Regions from separate parts of the Streptomyces sp. OZ13 genome, predicted to be linked through region 3. Evidence: riboswitches for the same ligand, from Rfam matches in the RefSeq annotation. Region 3 holds a riboswitch; each other region holds the start of a gene.

The links. A riboswitch is a leader RNA that binds a small molecule or an ion and turns the genes downstream of it on or off. The one in region 3 is predicted to bind cobalamin.
Region 1: it holds a riboswitch for cobalamin, as region 3 does, so the genes downstream of both, ACTMTU_RS15855 (ribonucleoside-diphosphate reductase subunit alpha) here and ACTMTU_RS32000 (ABC transporter substrate-binding protein) in region 3, are expected to answer to the same signal.
Region 2: it holds a riboswitch for cobalamin, as region 3 does, so the genes downstream of both, ACTMTU_RS33550 (cobalamin biosynthesis protein) here and ACTMTU_RS32000 (ABC transporter substrate-binding protein) in region 3, are expected to answer to the same signal.
Region 4: it holds a riboswitch for cobalamin, as region 3 does, so the genes downstream of both, ACTMTU_RS18080 (energy-coupling factor ABC transporter permease) here and ACTMTU_RS32000 (ABC transporter substrate-binding protein) in region 3, are expected to answer to the same signal.

The regions. Positions count from the first base shown of each region.
Region 1 is NZ_JBQHCZ010000005.1:526,905-530,501, forward strand. Features, by position in the region: gene ACTMTU_RS15855 (ribonucleoside-diphosphate reductase subunit alpha) at 1-1,947, opposite strand, end outside; cobalamin riboswitch at 2,079-2,205, opposite strand; gene ACTMTU_RS15860 (GNAT family N-acetyltransferase) at 2,255-2,779, opposite strand; gene mctP (monocarboxylate uptake permease MctP) at 2,879-3,597, opposite strand, start outside.
Region 2 is NZ_JBQHCZ010000023.1:38,221-41,817, forward strand. Features, by position in the region: gene ACTMTU_RS33545 (cobyric acid synthase) at 1-1,277, opposite strand, end outside; gene ACTMTU_RS33550 (cobalamin biosynthesis protein) at 1,274-2,227, opposite strand; cobalamin riboswitch at 2,317-2,462, opposite strand; gene ACTMTU_RS33555 (hypothetical protein) at 2,587-2,808, opposite strand; gene ACTMTU_RS33560 (anion permease) at 2,821-3,597, opposite strand, start outside.
Region 3 is NZ_JBQHCZ010000020.1:87,962-91,558, forward strand. Features, by position in the region: gene ACTMTU_RS31990 (SRPBCC domain-containing protein) at 1-324, opposite strand, end outside; partial or broken gene ACTMTU_RS31995 (iron chelate uptake ABC transporter family permease subunit) at 501-1,424, opposite strand; cobalamin riboswitch at 1,522-1,718, shown strand; gene ACTMTU_RS32000 (ABC transporter substrate-binding protein) at 1,757-2,785, shown strand; gene ACTMTU_RS32005 (FecCD family ABC transporter permease) at 2,830-3,597, shown strand, end outside.
Region 4 is NZ_JBQHCZ010000007.1:33,172-36,768, reverse strand. Features, by position in the region: gene ACTMTU_RS18095 (energy-coupling factor ABC transporter ATP-binding protein) at 1-254, opposite strand, end outside; gene cbiQ (cobalt ECF transporter T component CbiQ) at 251-1,000, opposite strand; gene ACTMTU_RS18085 (energy-coupling factor ABC transporter substrate-binding protein) at 1,004-1,411, opposite strand; gene ACTMTU_RS18080 (energy-coupling factor ABC transporter permease) at 1,408-2,097, opposite strand; cobalamin riboswitch at 2,128-2,323, opposite strand; gene ACTMTU_RS18075 (PTS-dependent dihydroxyacetone kinase phosphotransferase subunit DhaM) at 2,418-2,828, opposite strand; gene dhaL (dihydroxyacetone kinase subunit DhaL) at 2,825-3,451, opposite strand; gene dhaK (dihydroxyacetone kinase subunit DhaK) at 3,508-3,597, opposite strand, start outside.

The DNA.
Region 1 (3,597 bases), on a different contig from region 3:
CCGCTTCAGGTCCTCCACCAGATAGGAGTTGACCTGGAGGAACTCGCCGCTGAGCGTCTCGCGCTTGAACAGGTTGGAGACCTGCGGCTCGATGCACTCGTAGACACCGGCGATCGAGGCGATGGTCGCGGTCGGCGCGATGGCGAGCAGCAGCGAGTTGCGCATGCCGACGTCGGCGATCCGGGCACGCAGCGCCTCCCAGCGCTCCGGCCAGCTCAGCGTCGTGTCGTAGTGGTCGGGATGCAGCACGCCGCGTGCCGCGCGCGTCTCGGCCCAGGCCGGCAGGGGCCCGTTGCGCTCCGCGAGGTCGCACGAGGCCTCGTAGGCCGCCAGCATGATCCGCTCGGCGATCTTCGTCGAAAGGGCCCGGGCCTCCGCCGAGTCGAAGGGCAGCCGAAGCTTGAAGAAGACGTCCTGCAGGCCCATCGCGCCCAGGCCCACCGGGCGCCACCTGGCGTTGGACCGCCCGGCCTGCTCCGTCGGATAGAAGTTGATGTCGACGACGCGGTCCAGGAAGGTGACGGCGGTGCGGACGGTGGCGTCCAGCCGCTCCCAGTCGATGCCGTCGCCGCTGACGAACGCGCCGAGGTTCACGGAGCCGAGATTGCACACGGCCGTCTCGCCGTCGTCCGTGACCTCGAGGATCTCCGTGCACAGGTTGGAGGAGTGCACGACCCGGCCCGGCTCCGCGGTCTGGTTGGCGGTGCGGTTGGACGCGTCCTTGAAGGTCATCCAGCCGTTGCCGGTCTGGGCGAGCGTGCGCATCATCCGGCCGTAGAGGTCGCGCGCGGGGACGGACCGGCGGGCCAGGCCCGCGGCTTCCGCCCGGCGGTAGGCCTTGTCGAAGGCCTCGCCCCACAGGTCGACCAGCTCCGGGACGTCGACCGGGGAGAACAGCGACCACTCGGCGTCCGCCTCGACGCGGCGCATGAACTCGTCCGGGATCCAGTGCGCCAGGTTCAGGTTGTGCGTACGGCGGGCGTCCTCACCGGTGTTGTCGCGCAGCTCCAGGAACTCCTCGATGTCCGCGTGCCAGGTCTCCAGGTAGACGGCGGCCGCGCCCTTGCGGCGGCCGCCCTGGTTCACCGCGGCGACCGAGGCGTCAAGGGTCTTCAGGAACGGGACGATGCCGTTGGAGTGCCCGTTGGTGCCGCGGATCAGCGAACCGCGGGCGCGGATACGGGAGTACGAGAGCCCGATGCCGCCCGCGTGCTTGGAGAGGCGCGCGACCTGGTGGTAGCGGTCGTAGATCGAGTCGAGCTCGTCCAGCGGCGAGTCCAGCAGGTAGCAGGACGACATCTGGGGGTGGCGGGTGCCGGAGTTGAAGAGGGTGGGCGAGGAGGGGAGGTAGTCCAGCCGGCTCATCAGCCGGTACAGCGCCGCGACCTCCTCCAGGGCGCGCTGCGAGTCGTCCTCGGCGAGCCCGCAGGCGACGCGGAGCATGAAGTGCTGGGGCGTCTCGACGACCTGGCGGGTGATCGGGTGGCGCAGCAGGTAGCGGCTGTAGAGGGTGCGCAGGCCGAAGTAGCCGAAGCGGTCGTCCGCCTCGAGGTCGATCAGCGCGTCGAGCCGCGCGGCGTGCAGTGCCACGAAGGCGGCCGTGCGGTCGGCGATCAGCCCCTCGCGGTGACCGGTGGCGACCGAGGCGGTGAACGAGGAAGCGCCCTGCCCGGCCGCCTCTTCGGCGATCGTGCGGGTCAGCAGACGCGCGGCGAGCCGGGAGTAGGCGGGGTCGTCCGAGATCAGGCCGGCGGCCGCTTCGGCGGCGAGGGAGTGCAGCTCCGCCGCGTCGGACCCGGCGTTGCGGCCGCGCAGCGCGGCCGCGGCGACCTTGCCCGGATCGGTGTCGGGCAGGTCCGCCGTCAGGTCCGTCAAGGTCCGCAGCAGCGCGGTCCCGGGGCCGTCGTTCTCCGTCGCTGAGACCGGATCGGCTGGCGCGATGGTCATGTGATGCTCTCCCTCGCTCGGCTCTGGGCCGGCGGAGGGGGCGGGCCGTGGCACGCGTGACGGGGCAGCACGGCGCACGGCGTCCACCGGCCCAACCGCGAGGCCCGGACGTCTGGGCATCCGGATCGGTCGAACCGGATGCGCCGTCGACAGGTCCTCGGACTTGAACGGGTACGGCAGAGCGCACCGGATCACACCGTTGCGGGACAGTTCCGGATTCACACCGGATTCCCCTGTGGCGACAGCGAGATGAGCATACATGTGGGGGCGGGCCGCTGCGCCTGCCCCTACATGTTGTGTCGAGAGGTCATATTGTGTCGGGAGGTCCGGGGAGCTCCAGTGCGTACGTCAGCAGCGAAACGAGGCCCGGGACCGGTTCCCAGTCCCGTTCCGGTGTGCGTACGAAGCCCAGCCGGCCGTAGATGCGGTGCGCCGCGTACATCGTGGGCTGCGTGGAGAGCACCAGCCGTACGCACCCCGGGGTGGCTCTCGCCCGTTCCACGCAGGTGCGCACCAGCGCCTCGCCGGCACCACGGCCGCGTGCCTCTGCGCCCACGGCGAGCATCCGGAACTCGGCCTCGCCGGGACCCGCGATGTCGGCGAACGGTCCGCCGGCCGGGACGAACGCCACCCCGCCGAGCAGCGTGCCCTGCTCGTCGACGGCGACGTACACCTCCGCCTGCGCGTCGCGGCCCGCGACGTCGCGGAGCACCTCGAGGTAGGGGTCCTCCTCGCCGAGGACCAGCAGCCCGCCGTCGAGGTAGGCGCGGGCGGTCAACTCGCCGAGGGCCGTGTGCTCCTCGGGTTCGATTCTCCTGATCGTGATGTCCATGCCCGGCAGTGTGCATCAGGGCACGACGAAGGGCCGCCGCATTTCCCGGCCGGGAGGTGCCCGGACGGGAGACGCGACGGCCCTCGTTCGCGCGACCGGTCAGTGACCGCCGGGAGCGCCCGCCGTGGCCGGCGGCAGCTCCACCTTGACGCCCGGGTCGCCCGCGTCCGCCGTGTAGTCGGACGGGCTGGTCTCGTCGATGCCGTCGGGGGCCTTGGCCGCCCGCAGGACGAAGGTGAGAACGACGGTGACGACGACGTTCAGCACGAACGCGGTGAGACCGATGTAGCCGATCTCGCCGATGCCCGGGATCTCCGCAGACGAGCCGCCGAAGTGCTTCTGGGTCGGGCTGGCCACGCCGTACGCGGCGGCGGTGCCGTAGATCATGCCGACGGCCCAGCCGCCGATGAGCGCCCACCGGTGGAACCAGCGGGTGAACAGACCGCCCACCAGCGCCGGGAAGGTCTGGAGGATCCAGATGCCGCCCAGCAGCTGGAAGTTGATCGCGACCGTCTTGTCCATGGTGAGGACGAAGGCGAGCGCGCCGACCTTCACCAGCAGGGAGACCAGCTTGGAGACCTTGGTCTCCTGCGCCGGTGTCGCGTCGGGCTTGAGAAAGTCCTTGTAGATGTTGCGGGTGAAGAGGTTCGCCGCGGCGATCGACATGATGGCCGCCGGGACGAGTGCGCCGATGCCGATGGCGGCGAAGGCGACGCCCGCGAACCAGTCGGGGAACATGTTCTCGAACAGCTGAGGGATCGCCAGCTGGCCGTTCTTGACGTTCACCCCGGCCGCGATCGCCATGAAGCCGAGCAGCG
Region 2 (3,597 bases), on a different contig from region 3:
TGCCAGTGCGTGCCCCACACGGCGCCCACCCGGCAGCCGTCGAGGAAGGCGTCGCCGCCGAGGACCTCCGCGACGCCGTGATGGATCTCGTATCCCTCGACGCGTGTGCCGAGCGCCTCGCCGACGGGCCGGGCGAGGGTCTTCTCCGGTGCGAACCGCACCCGTACGGGCAGCAGCCCGAGCCCGTCGACCGCGCCGGCCCTCGACTCGACGTCGTCCTGGATGTGTTCGCCCAGCGCCTGGAAGCCGCCGCAGATGCCGAGCACCGGCCTGCCCTCTGCCGCGCGCCGGACCAGGGCGTCCGCGAGGCCGCGCTCACGCAGCCACGCCAGTGCCTTCACCGTGCCGCGCGTGCCGGGGACCACGACCAGGTCGGCGTCCACGAGCTCCTCCGCCCGGTCCACGAACCGGACCACGACGCCCGGTTCCGCCGCCAGCGCGTCCACGTCCGTGAAGTTCGACATCAGCGGGACGGCGCACACCGCCACCCGCAGCACGTCCTCACCGACGGGCGCGGCCACCACCGACTCCCGCACGGCGCCGCGCAGGGACACTCGCAGCCCGTCCTCCTCGTCGATACCGAGCCCGTGCGCGTACGGCAGCACCCCGAACGTCCGCCGCCCGGTCAGCCCGAGCAGCATCTCGAGCCCCGGCTCCAGCAGCGACACGTCACCGCGGAACTTGTTGACCAGGTAGCCCGCCACAAGGGCCTGGTCCTCGGGGCTCAGCAGCGCCGTCGTACCGAAGAACTGGGCGAAGACGCCGCCCCTGTCGATGTCCCCGACCACGAGCACCGGCAGCCTGGCGGCCCGTGCGATGCCCATGTTGACGATGTCCGTGCGGCGCAGGTTGATCTCGGCCGGACTGCCCGCCCCCTCGCAGATCACGGCGTCATACGTGCCCCGCAACTCCTCCAGGCACGCCATCACCGGCTCGAACAGCTCCCGCTGCCGGCCGCCGTGGTACCCCTTGGCGCTCAGCTCGCCGACCGGCCGGCCCATCAGCACCACCTGGCTGGAACGGTCGCTGCCCGGCTTGAGGAGGACGGGATTCATCAGCGCGGTCGGCTCCACCCGCGCGGCCTGCGCCTGCATGGCCTGCGCCCGCCCGATCTCCGCGCCCTCGCGCGTCACGAACGAATTCAGGGACATGTTCTGCCCCTTGAACGGCGCGACCTTCACGCCCTGGCGCACCAGCCACCGGCAGATCCCGGCGGTCACGACACTCTTGCCCGCGTCCGAGGTGGTCCCGGCGACGAGCAGCCCCCCACCGGTCATGCCGGCCTCCTTCCGCCGCGGCCATGCCGCAGCACCCGCCCCGCCGCGCAGACGGCGAGGGTCAGCAGGCCGACCCGGCGCGAGAGCCGCACCGCCCGTCCGATGTCACCGAACTCCACCGCGCGCCCGGCCTTGTTGAGCACCGGCCGGTGCTCGACCCGCCCGCCGTACGAGAGGGAACCGCCCAGCCGCACGCCCAGGGCACCCGCGAAAGACGCCTCCACAGGGCCCGCGTTGGGGCTGGGGTGCTTGGCCGCGTCCGCGCGCCAGGCCCGTACGGCTCCACGCCGGTCCGGGCCGCAGAAGGCCGCCAGGACCGCGGTCAGCCGGGCGCCGGGCCACCCGGCGACGTCGTCCAGGCGGGCCGACGCCCAGCCGTACCGCAGGTAGCGGGGGGACTTGTGGCCGACCATCGCGTCCAGGGTGTTCACCGCCCGGAAGCCGACCAGCCCGGGCACGCCGGCCAGCGCCCCCCACACCAGGGCCCCGACGACCGCGTCGGAGGTGTTCTCCGCGACGGACTCGACGACGGCGCGGGCGATCTGCTGCTCGTCCAGGGCCTGCGGGTCGCGTCCGCAGAGGTGGGGCAGCCGCTTGCGGGCCACCTCGACGTCACCTGCGGCCAGCGCGTCGCCGATGGCCGTGGCCTCCCGCCCCAGGGTCGTACCGCCGACGACCGCCCAGGTGGCGGCGGCGGTCAGGGCGACGGACGCGGCGGGGGAGCGGCGTACGGCGCGGGAGGCCAGCACGGCGGCCGCGACGGCGCCACCGGCGCACACAGCGGTGTGCAGGGCGCCCCGGCCGCGGTGGTCGCGCCAGAGGACACGCTCGACGGCGCTCGCGGCCCGTCCGAACGCGGCGACCGGATGCCCGCGGCGGGGATCGCCGAGGAGCAGGTCGCCGGCGAGGCCGGCGGCGGCGCCGTACACGAAGACTCGGTCGGCACGCATGGGATCAGCGATCCCAGGGGTGGTGTCCGACGGACAGGGCTGTACCGCGTCCGGGCATGCGAAAAGTCCTCACTCAGGGTCCGCGCCCTGGTTCGACGTGACCGGCGGTGAGAGTTCCTGGCTCCCCGGGACCGTTCATCCCGGGTGACAGTGGCGGGACCGCGCCGGATTCGCACCGGACTTCCTCTTCTGCCGCCGTTGTTGGCCCCGGCAGTCCACCACGCCCGCGAACGCCCGTCAACCCACCCTTGACCTGCGGCGGGACAGTGTGCCGAGCCCCACACGGGCGGACACACGACCGCCGGGCCGCGAACACCCGGGGGTGCTCGCGGCCCGGCCGTCGAAGGGCGGTGCGGTCGTCAGACGACGATGAGGTAGATCCCGTAGGACACGGCCGCCGCGCAGAGCGCGAAACAGGCGTACGCGCCGGTGCGGGCCAGTGCGCCGGAGCCTCCGGCCCGGGTGGCCGCCTCCTGCTTGGTGAGGCCCACGATGCCCAGGGTGAAGAGTCCCACCAGCGCGACGGTGGCGACGAGGCTCACGCCGAAAACGGAGCCGAGAGCAGTCCAGTCGATCTTCATTCCGTTACTTCCTTACACCGTGGCCGGGCGGGGCGACTCGGTCTCGGGTTCGGCCGGGGCCGCGATGGTGGCCTTCAGGTCACCGGCGGGCGGCGGGGTGACGGCCGCGATGGCGGTCGTGACGACGCCCGCGGGCTCCTCCTCCACGTCGTTGACGTTGGTGTGGTCGACGACCTGACGGCGCGAGATGAACCAGATCGCGACGCAGGAGGCGACGAGGAAGACGGCGACGGCCGCGACACCCCAGTCACCCTGCTTGGTGACGTACTCGGAAGCCGCCGCGACGAGACCGGCGGCCGGCAGGGTCAGACCCCAGGCCACGAACATCCGGGTGGCGGTGGACCAGCGGACCACACCGCCCTTGCGGCCGAGCCCGGCACCCATGACGGCACCGGAGCACGAGTGCGTCGTCGACAGGGAGAAGCCGAGGTTGGAGGAGGCGAGGATCACGCTGGCCGCGCTGGTCTGGGCGGCGAAGCCCTGCTGCGGCTGGAGGTCGGTGAGGCCCTTGCCCATGGTGCGGATGATGCGCCAGCCGCCGAGGTAGGTGCCGAGCGCGATCGCCACACCGGCGGAGACGATGACCCACATCGGAGGGTTGGAACCGGGGGCGACCACGTTGCCGGCCACGAGGGCCAGCGTGATGATGCCCATCGTCTTCTGGGCGTCGTTGGTGCCGTGCGCCAGGGAGACCAGGCCCGCGGAGGCGATCTGCCCGGCTCGGTAGCCCTTCGCCGTGGCCTTCGGGTCCGTGTTCTTGCCGATCTTGTACGTCAGCCGGGCCGCCAG
Region 3 (3,597 bases):
CTCGACGACGTGGAGCCGCGTCCGCTCGCCTTCCTGGGTCAACGTGAACTCCACGAGGGTGCTGTTGTCCTCACGCAGTTCCTCTCCGGGGAACGCGCTGGTCCAGCGGTACGCCAGGTAGGTGGGCGGCTCGACCTTCTCCACCCGCACGGGGAAGTCGCCGTGCTCGGAGTTCTTGGCCACCATCGACTCGCCTTCCCTGGCCACGGTGCCGGGCAGGCTCGCCTTGTCGGCGACCCAGAACCCGGGCTGCGCGACCAGCGACCAGACCCGCTCCAGCGGCGCTGCGATGAGGGTTTCGCTTTCGATCCGGTCCTCGCTCATGAGGGGACTCCTTGTTCGCTTCCACCATCAGTGCAACCCCAGAGTTGCACATCAGACTTTGACGTGCAACCCAGGGGTTGCACCATGCGGGTGCCGGCCCTGCTGACCGGACCGGCGGTCCGTCGAAAACGGCGGCGCTCGCGCTACCTGCGGCTGCGTACGAGCAGATGGAGGAATTACGGAGTCCCGATCGCGGCGGTCATCAGGCCGGCACCGAGCTGGGCCGGTGCGATCACCGTGCGGCCCACCAGGTCGGCGGTGCACACGAGCACGGCGCCGAGGAGCACCGCGACCGGCACCACCCGTACGTGCTGCCGGCCGACGAGGGCACGGGCCGCGTGCGGTGCCACGAGCCCCACGAAACCGATCGTGCCGGCGGCGGCCACTGCGGTGGCGCTGAGCAGGACGCTGAGGACGAGGAAGCCGAGCCGCCCCCGTGACAGGCCGATGCCGAGGAGTCTCGGCATGTCCTCGTCGAGCGACATGAGGTCGAGTTCCGTGCGGCGCGTCACCGTGAAGGCCGCACCCACGGCGAGCACGACGGCGAGCGGCGCGACATCGGGCAGCGTGTGCCCATAGGTCGATCCGGACAGCCAGGTGAGCGCCTTGGTGGCGTTGAACGGGTCGGTGAGGACGATGAGGAGACTGATCAGCGCCGCTGCCCCGGTGGCGACTCCGAAACCGACGAGAACGAGCCGGTTCTGCTGGAATCCGCCTCGCCGGCGAGTCCGAAGACGACGAGGGAGCTGACCGCGGCGCCGGCGAACGCCGCACCGGCGACGCTCCATGATCCGGCCAGGGGCACCGTGGTCACAAGGAGTACGGCGCCGAGGGCGGCACCACCGGAGACGCCCAGGACACCGGGCTCCGCAAGGGGGGTTGCGGGTCACCGACTGGACGAGTGTCCCGGCCAGGGCAAGCGCCGCGCCGGCGAGGAGCGCGGCGAGTACCCGCGGAACGCGGGTGTCGAGGACGAACGTGATCGTCCGGCCGGCGCGCCCCTGGCACCAGTTCATCACGTCGCCCAGCAACAGCTTGGTGTCGCCGAGCAGTACAGCGGCGATCGTCACGCCCACGAGCAGGGCCGCCAGAACAAGGGTCTCGGTCCTTGGACACAAGGCCGAAACCGGCCGAGTTCACACGCTCCGGGCGACCGGCGCCCCACACCCCCGTGGACGGCCCGGACTTCGACCCCTGTGGTAGCTTCCGCGAGCCAGTCGAACTCCGTACGTGCGTGTACGTGAGTCAGGGAATCCGGTGCGAATCCGGAGCTGACGCGCAGCGGTGAGGGCGACGGGCGTGGCACACAGCCACTGGGCCAGGACACCGGCCCGGGAAGGCGCCTCGTCCGGTTGACCCCGAGTCCGAAGACCTGCTGGCACACCGTAGGGACGGGCCCCGCGCATGGGCCCTCGACGCTAGGAACGACGCTGTGCCCTTCAACCGCCCGACCGCTTCGTCCGCCGTACTCCTCAGTGGAATGCTGCTGCTGACCGGGTGCGGTACCTCGCCCCGGCCTTCTTCCGCTCCGCAGGCCGGTGCGCGGGTCATCGAGAACTGCGGGAAGAAAGTGGAGATCCAGGGAGACGGTCCACAGCGCGCCGTCTCCCTGAACCAGGGCACCACCGAGATCCTGCTCGCTCTGGGCCTCGCCGACCGGATGGCCGGGACAGCCACCTGGACCGACCCCGTCATGAAGGGCCTGGAGAAGCCCGCCGCCGGCGTGGAGCGTCTCGCGGAGAACAACCCGTCCTTCGAGAAGGTCCTCGCCGCCGAACCCGACTTCGTCACCGCCTCGTTCGCCTCCACCCTCGGCAAGGGCGGTGTGGCCACGCGCGAGCAGTTCGAGGAACTCGGCGTGCCGACATACCTCTCGCCGTCGGACTGCGTGGGCAAGGACAACAGTGGTGACGGGGACGGCGTGCGCACCAGCCCGCTGACGATGGACACCGTCCACGGTGAAGTACGCGACCTCGCCCGCGTGTTCGGCGTCGAGGAACGCGGCGACGAGCTGGTCGCGGAACTCGAGGCCCGCGTGCGCAAGGCCACCGCGGGACTCGACGCCTCCGACGTCACGTTGATGTACTGGTTCGCCAACGCCGAGTCCCCGTACATGGCGGGATGCTGCGGCGCTCCCGGCGTCATCACCCGTGAGACCGGTGCGAAGAACGTCTTCGACGACACCACAGAGGAATGGCCGCAGATCAACTGGGAGACGGTCGCGGACCGCGACCCGGACGTCCTGGTGATCGGCGACCTGACCCGCAAGTCGCAGACCGCGGAGAGCGCCGCGAACAAGATCCGGTTCCTGGAGACCGATCCGGTCACACGGAACATGGACGCCGTACGCCACAAGCGGTACGTCCTGCTCAGCGGCCAGGCCATGAACCCGACGATCCGCACGGTGGAGGGCGTCGAGCAAGTGGCCGACGCGCTGCGCCGGTTCGGCCTCGCGAAGTGACCTCCGCGCTGCTGCGCGGAGCGGCCGGGTTCACCGCGCTGGCGATGTCCGTCGCACTCGCCATCACCATCGGGCCGGCGGACATCGGCGTCCGTGACGTCTGGTCCGTCGTCGCCTCGCACCTGAGGGGCGACGTCTCGGGTCTCACCCCGATCCGTGACGGCATCGTGTGGAACCTCCGCCTCCCGCGCACGCTTCTGGCGGCCGTGTGCGGCGCGGGACTCGCGCTGTGCGGGGCGGTGATGCAGTCGTTGCTGCGCAACCCGCTCGCCGATCCCTTCGTCCTGGGCGTCTCTTCCGGAGCTTCCACCGGTGCCGTCGCCGTGGTCGTCCTGGGCGTCGGCGGCGGGGTGCTTTCCGTCTCCGCAGGGGCCTTCACCGGTGCTCTGTGCTCGTTCGCCGCGATGCTTCTGCTGAGCCACACCCTTGGCGGCACCACCGACCGGGTCGTGCTGTCCGGCGTCGCGGCGATGCAGTTGTTCTCCGCGCTCACCTCGTTCGTCGTCGTCACGTCCGCCGACGCGGAGACCACCCGCGGCGTGCTGTTCTGGCTGCTCGGCTCGCTGAGCGGGGCCGGCTGGACCGACGTGTGGTTGTGCCTCGCCGCTCTGGGGGCCGCTCTGGCCGTCTGCCTGGGTCACGCGAGGACCCTGGATGCGTTCGCCTTCGGGCAGGACGCGGCGGCCACCCTGGGCGTGAACGTCGGCCGCGCCCGACTCCTGCTGCTGTGTGTCACCGCCCTGCTCACGGCCGCCCTGGTCAGCTCGGCGGGCGCCATCGGCTTCGTCGGCCTGGTACTCCCCCACGCCGCC
Region 4 (3,597 bases), on a different contig from region 3:
AGCCGGGTCAGACCGGCCCGGTCGTAGGTCACCGGCTCGCCGTGCAGGCGCAGTCGGCCCGTCGCGGGCCGCAACCCGCCGCTCAGCAGCCGCAGCAGGGTCGTCTTGCCGCTGCCGTTGCGACCCAGCAGCGCCGTGGAACGGCCCTCCGGGAGACCGAGATCGACGCCGCTGAGCACGGCGGGCCCGTCCTCGTACGCGTAACCCGCGTCGACGAGCTCCACGACGGCCGGTCCCGCGGGGGAGTGGTTCACGGCAGACACCTTTCGAGCACGAGAGTGAGGGCGACGATCCCGGACAGCAGCGCGGCGACCATGGCGAGGAACGGTCGCGAGACCGCCGCCCGCGGTACCAGCACCCGCAGCGTGCCGTCGTATCCGCGGCCCGCGAGCCCGGCCTGCAGCCTGCCTGCCCGGTCGAAGGCGCGCACGAAGGCGGTCGCGCCGAGGCCGGCCAGCGACCGCCAGGCGGCCGCCCTGCTGGCATGGCCGAGACGGGCGGCCTGCGCCTGGCGGATGTGGGAGACGGCGTCCAGCAGCAGGAAGCTGATCCGGTACATCACGAGCGCCACGTCCACCACGGCCGGCGGCACGCCGGCGCGCACCAGCCGCGGGAGCACGTCCGACACGGGTGTCGTGAACGCGAACAGCAGCACACCCAGCGACGCGGCGGAGGTGCGCAGCAGCAGCCGCGCCGCGTCCCCGGGCCCGCCGGGCGCGAAGGCCACCATGCCGTCCGGACCGCCCACCGCGAACAACAGCGGTACGGCTCCGGTGACACAGAACCCGAGCGGGACGCGGAACGCCCGCCACAGCTGGCGCGGTGCCACACCGGCCGGTCCGAGCAGGATCACAACCGTCGCGGCGGCGACGAGGACGGCACCCGGCCAGGGCGGCAGACAGACGGCCGTGACGGTCAGACCGAGACCGAGGACGGCTTTTTCACAGGGGTGGCGGCGGCGCCAGCGACTGCTGTGCGCCGCCGCGTCGATCGGCAGCATCCGCTAGGGCGCCGTCGTCGTGGTGTCCGGGCCCTCGCTCCGCGACCCGGGGACGGAGGGGGCGGTTGCCGCGCCGTCCGGCGTCCTGCTGGCGGCCCGCTCGGCCGCCGCCCGCTCCTCGCCCTGCCGACGGCCCTTGCGCAGCCCGAAGTAGTACGCCAGGACGCCCGCGCCGAGCGCCGCCTGGAGGGAGAACAGCGCCGACTCGATCTCGCCGGACGGCGGTTCGTACAGCGGGGTGAACCACGGCTCGTAGTCCGGCTCGAGTTCCGTGATCGCCGCCTCCGCCTCGCCGTCGGCCCCGGTGAACGGCTCCTCCTTGTGGTCTCCGAGCCCCAGGACGAGCGGCAGCACGGCCAGCGCCGCGACGGCCAGCAGCAGCAGGGTGTTGATCCTCGCGTTACGGCTCATCGGGCCGACGCCTCCTTCTTCGCACCCGTGACCAGCACACCGAGCCTGGTCAGTTCACCCTTGCTGGACCGGCTGAGCAGCCGCATCACCAGCACGGTGAGCAGTCCCTCGCTCACCGCCAGCGGAAGCTGCGTGACGGCGAAGATGCCGCCGAACTTCGCCAGAGCGCCGGGGATGCCACTGCCCGGGTCGGGGAAGGCCAGCGCCAACTGCACACTGGTGACGCAGTACGTGGACAGGTCGGCGACGAACGCGCCCAAGAACACGCTCACCATCAGCGGCACGTCGAAGCGGCGCAGCAGCCGGTACACCCCGTACCCCGCCCACGGCCCGACGACCGCCATGGAGAAGACGTTGGCGCCCAGCGTGGTGAGCCCGCCGTGGGCCAGCAACAGGGCCTGGAACAGCAGGGTGATGGTGCCGAGCACCGCCATGATCGGCGGTCGGAACAGAATGGCCCCGAGGCCCGTGCCGGTCGGGTGCGAGCAGCTACCCGTCACCGACGGGATCTTCAGCGCCGAAAGGACGAACGTGAACGCCCCGGACGCGCCGAGCAGCAACGTCGACTCCGGATGGGACTTGACCTCGCGGTTCAGGGCGCGTACGCCGTGGACGACGAACGGGGCGGACGCGGCGCCCCAGGCGACCGCGTGCAGCGGGGGCAGATACCCCTCGGCTATATGCATGATGTGGGAGACCCTCTCCAGCACCTCGTGGATGGACAACGCACCCTGGCCGGTCTCCTGGCTGACGGGTCATGCCGCCCGGACTCCGCCTTCCCGGGCACCGCGCGTACACGCGGTGTCCCAGTGGCTCCCCGTGAGGGGGTGGAGCCGGACTTCCCGATCACAGTGGCGAGGGCCGCACCGGTACCGCACCGGTTTCCCGAACACCAAGGCCCCGTGACAGTAATGCGCCGACCAGCGACATCACAAGCCGCGCACGGGCGCACCGGCGGGCGGCGGGGTGAGCCGTTCGCCACATCCGCCGCCGCGCCGCCCGTCCGTCACTGCTTGCGGTAGCCGTACGCCTCCGACGCCGCGGCCTCCACCGCGTCCAGGCCGGCGCCGGCGGAGGCCGTCACCACCGCCGCGACCGCGCCCTCCACGAACGGGGCGTCCACCAGGCGGGTACCGGCGGGAAGTTCGTCACCTTCGGCGAGCAGCGCCTTGACCGTCAGGACGGCGCTGCCCAGGTCGACGAGGACGGCGACGCCCGCGCCGCCGTCGACCTGCTCCGCCGCGGCCGTGATCAGTTCGGAGCTGGTGCCGAGGCCACCGTCGGGCGTGCCGCCCGCCGCGGCGACCGGGGCCGTACCGCCGCCGCCCGCGAGCCCTTTTGCCAGTTCGGCGACCGCGGTGGCGACCTCCCTGCTGTGCGAGACCAGCACGATGCCGACCTGCTTGCCGTCGCTCATCCGGCCGCCCCCTCCGCCGGGTCCGCCGTCTCGGCGAGCGCCGCCAGCAGCAGCGCCGACGACGTGGCGCCCGGGTCCTGGTGGCCGATGCTCCGTTCACCGAGATAGCTCGCCCTGCCCTTGCGGGCCTGCAACGGCACGGTGTCCGACGCCCCCTGCTCCGCCGCCTCGCGGGCCGCCGCGAACGACTCCGTGCTGTCGCCGAGCGCCGCCACCGCCGGTTCGAGGGCGTCCAGCATCGTCTTGTCACCGGCCTTCGCCCCGCCGAGCTGGGCCACCGCGGCGACGCCGGCCCGCAGTGCTTCGGCGAGCTGCCCAGGTGTCACCGCGGCGTCGTCCCCCAGCGCTTTGCCGGTGCGCCGCAGCAGCGTCCCGTACAGCGGGCCCGACGCCCCGCCGACCGTCGACACCAGCTGCCGTCCGGCGAGCATCAGCACGGCGCCCGGCGTCGCCGGGGGCTCCTTCTCCAGCACCGCTGCGACGGCCGTGAACCCCCGTTTGAGGTTGCTGCCGTGGTCCGCGTCGCCGATCGCCGAGTCCAGCTCGGTCAGTCGGTCCGCCTCCCGGTCCACCGAGACGGCGACCGCGGCCAGCCAACGGCGGAAGAATTCGGCGTCGAGCACAAGCACTCCCTGGGATCGGTCGGTTCGAACGGTGTGATCTCGAGGCTCCAGCGCTCTCAGCGTCCCCATCGCAGCGCCGGAGTCTGCACCGGCGCGTCCCACAGCCTGAGCAGCTCCTCGTCCACCTGGCAGAGCGTCACCGAAGC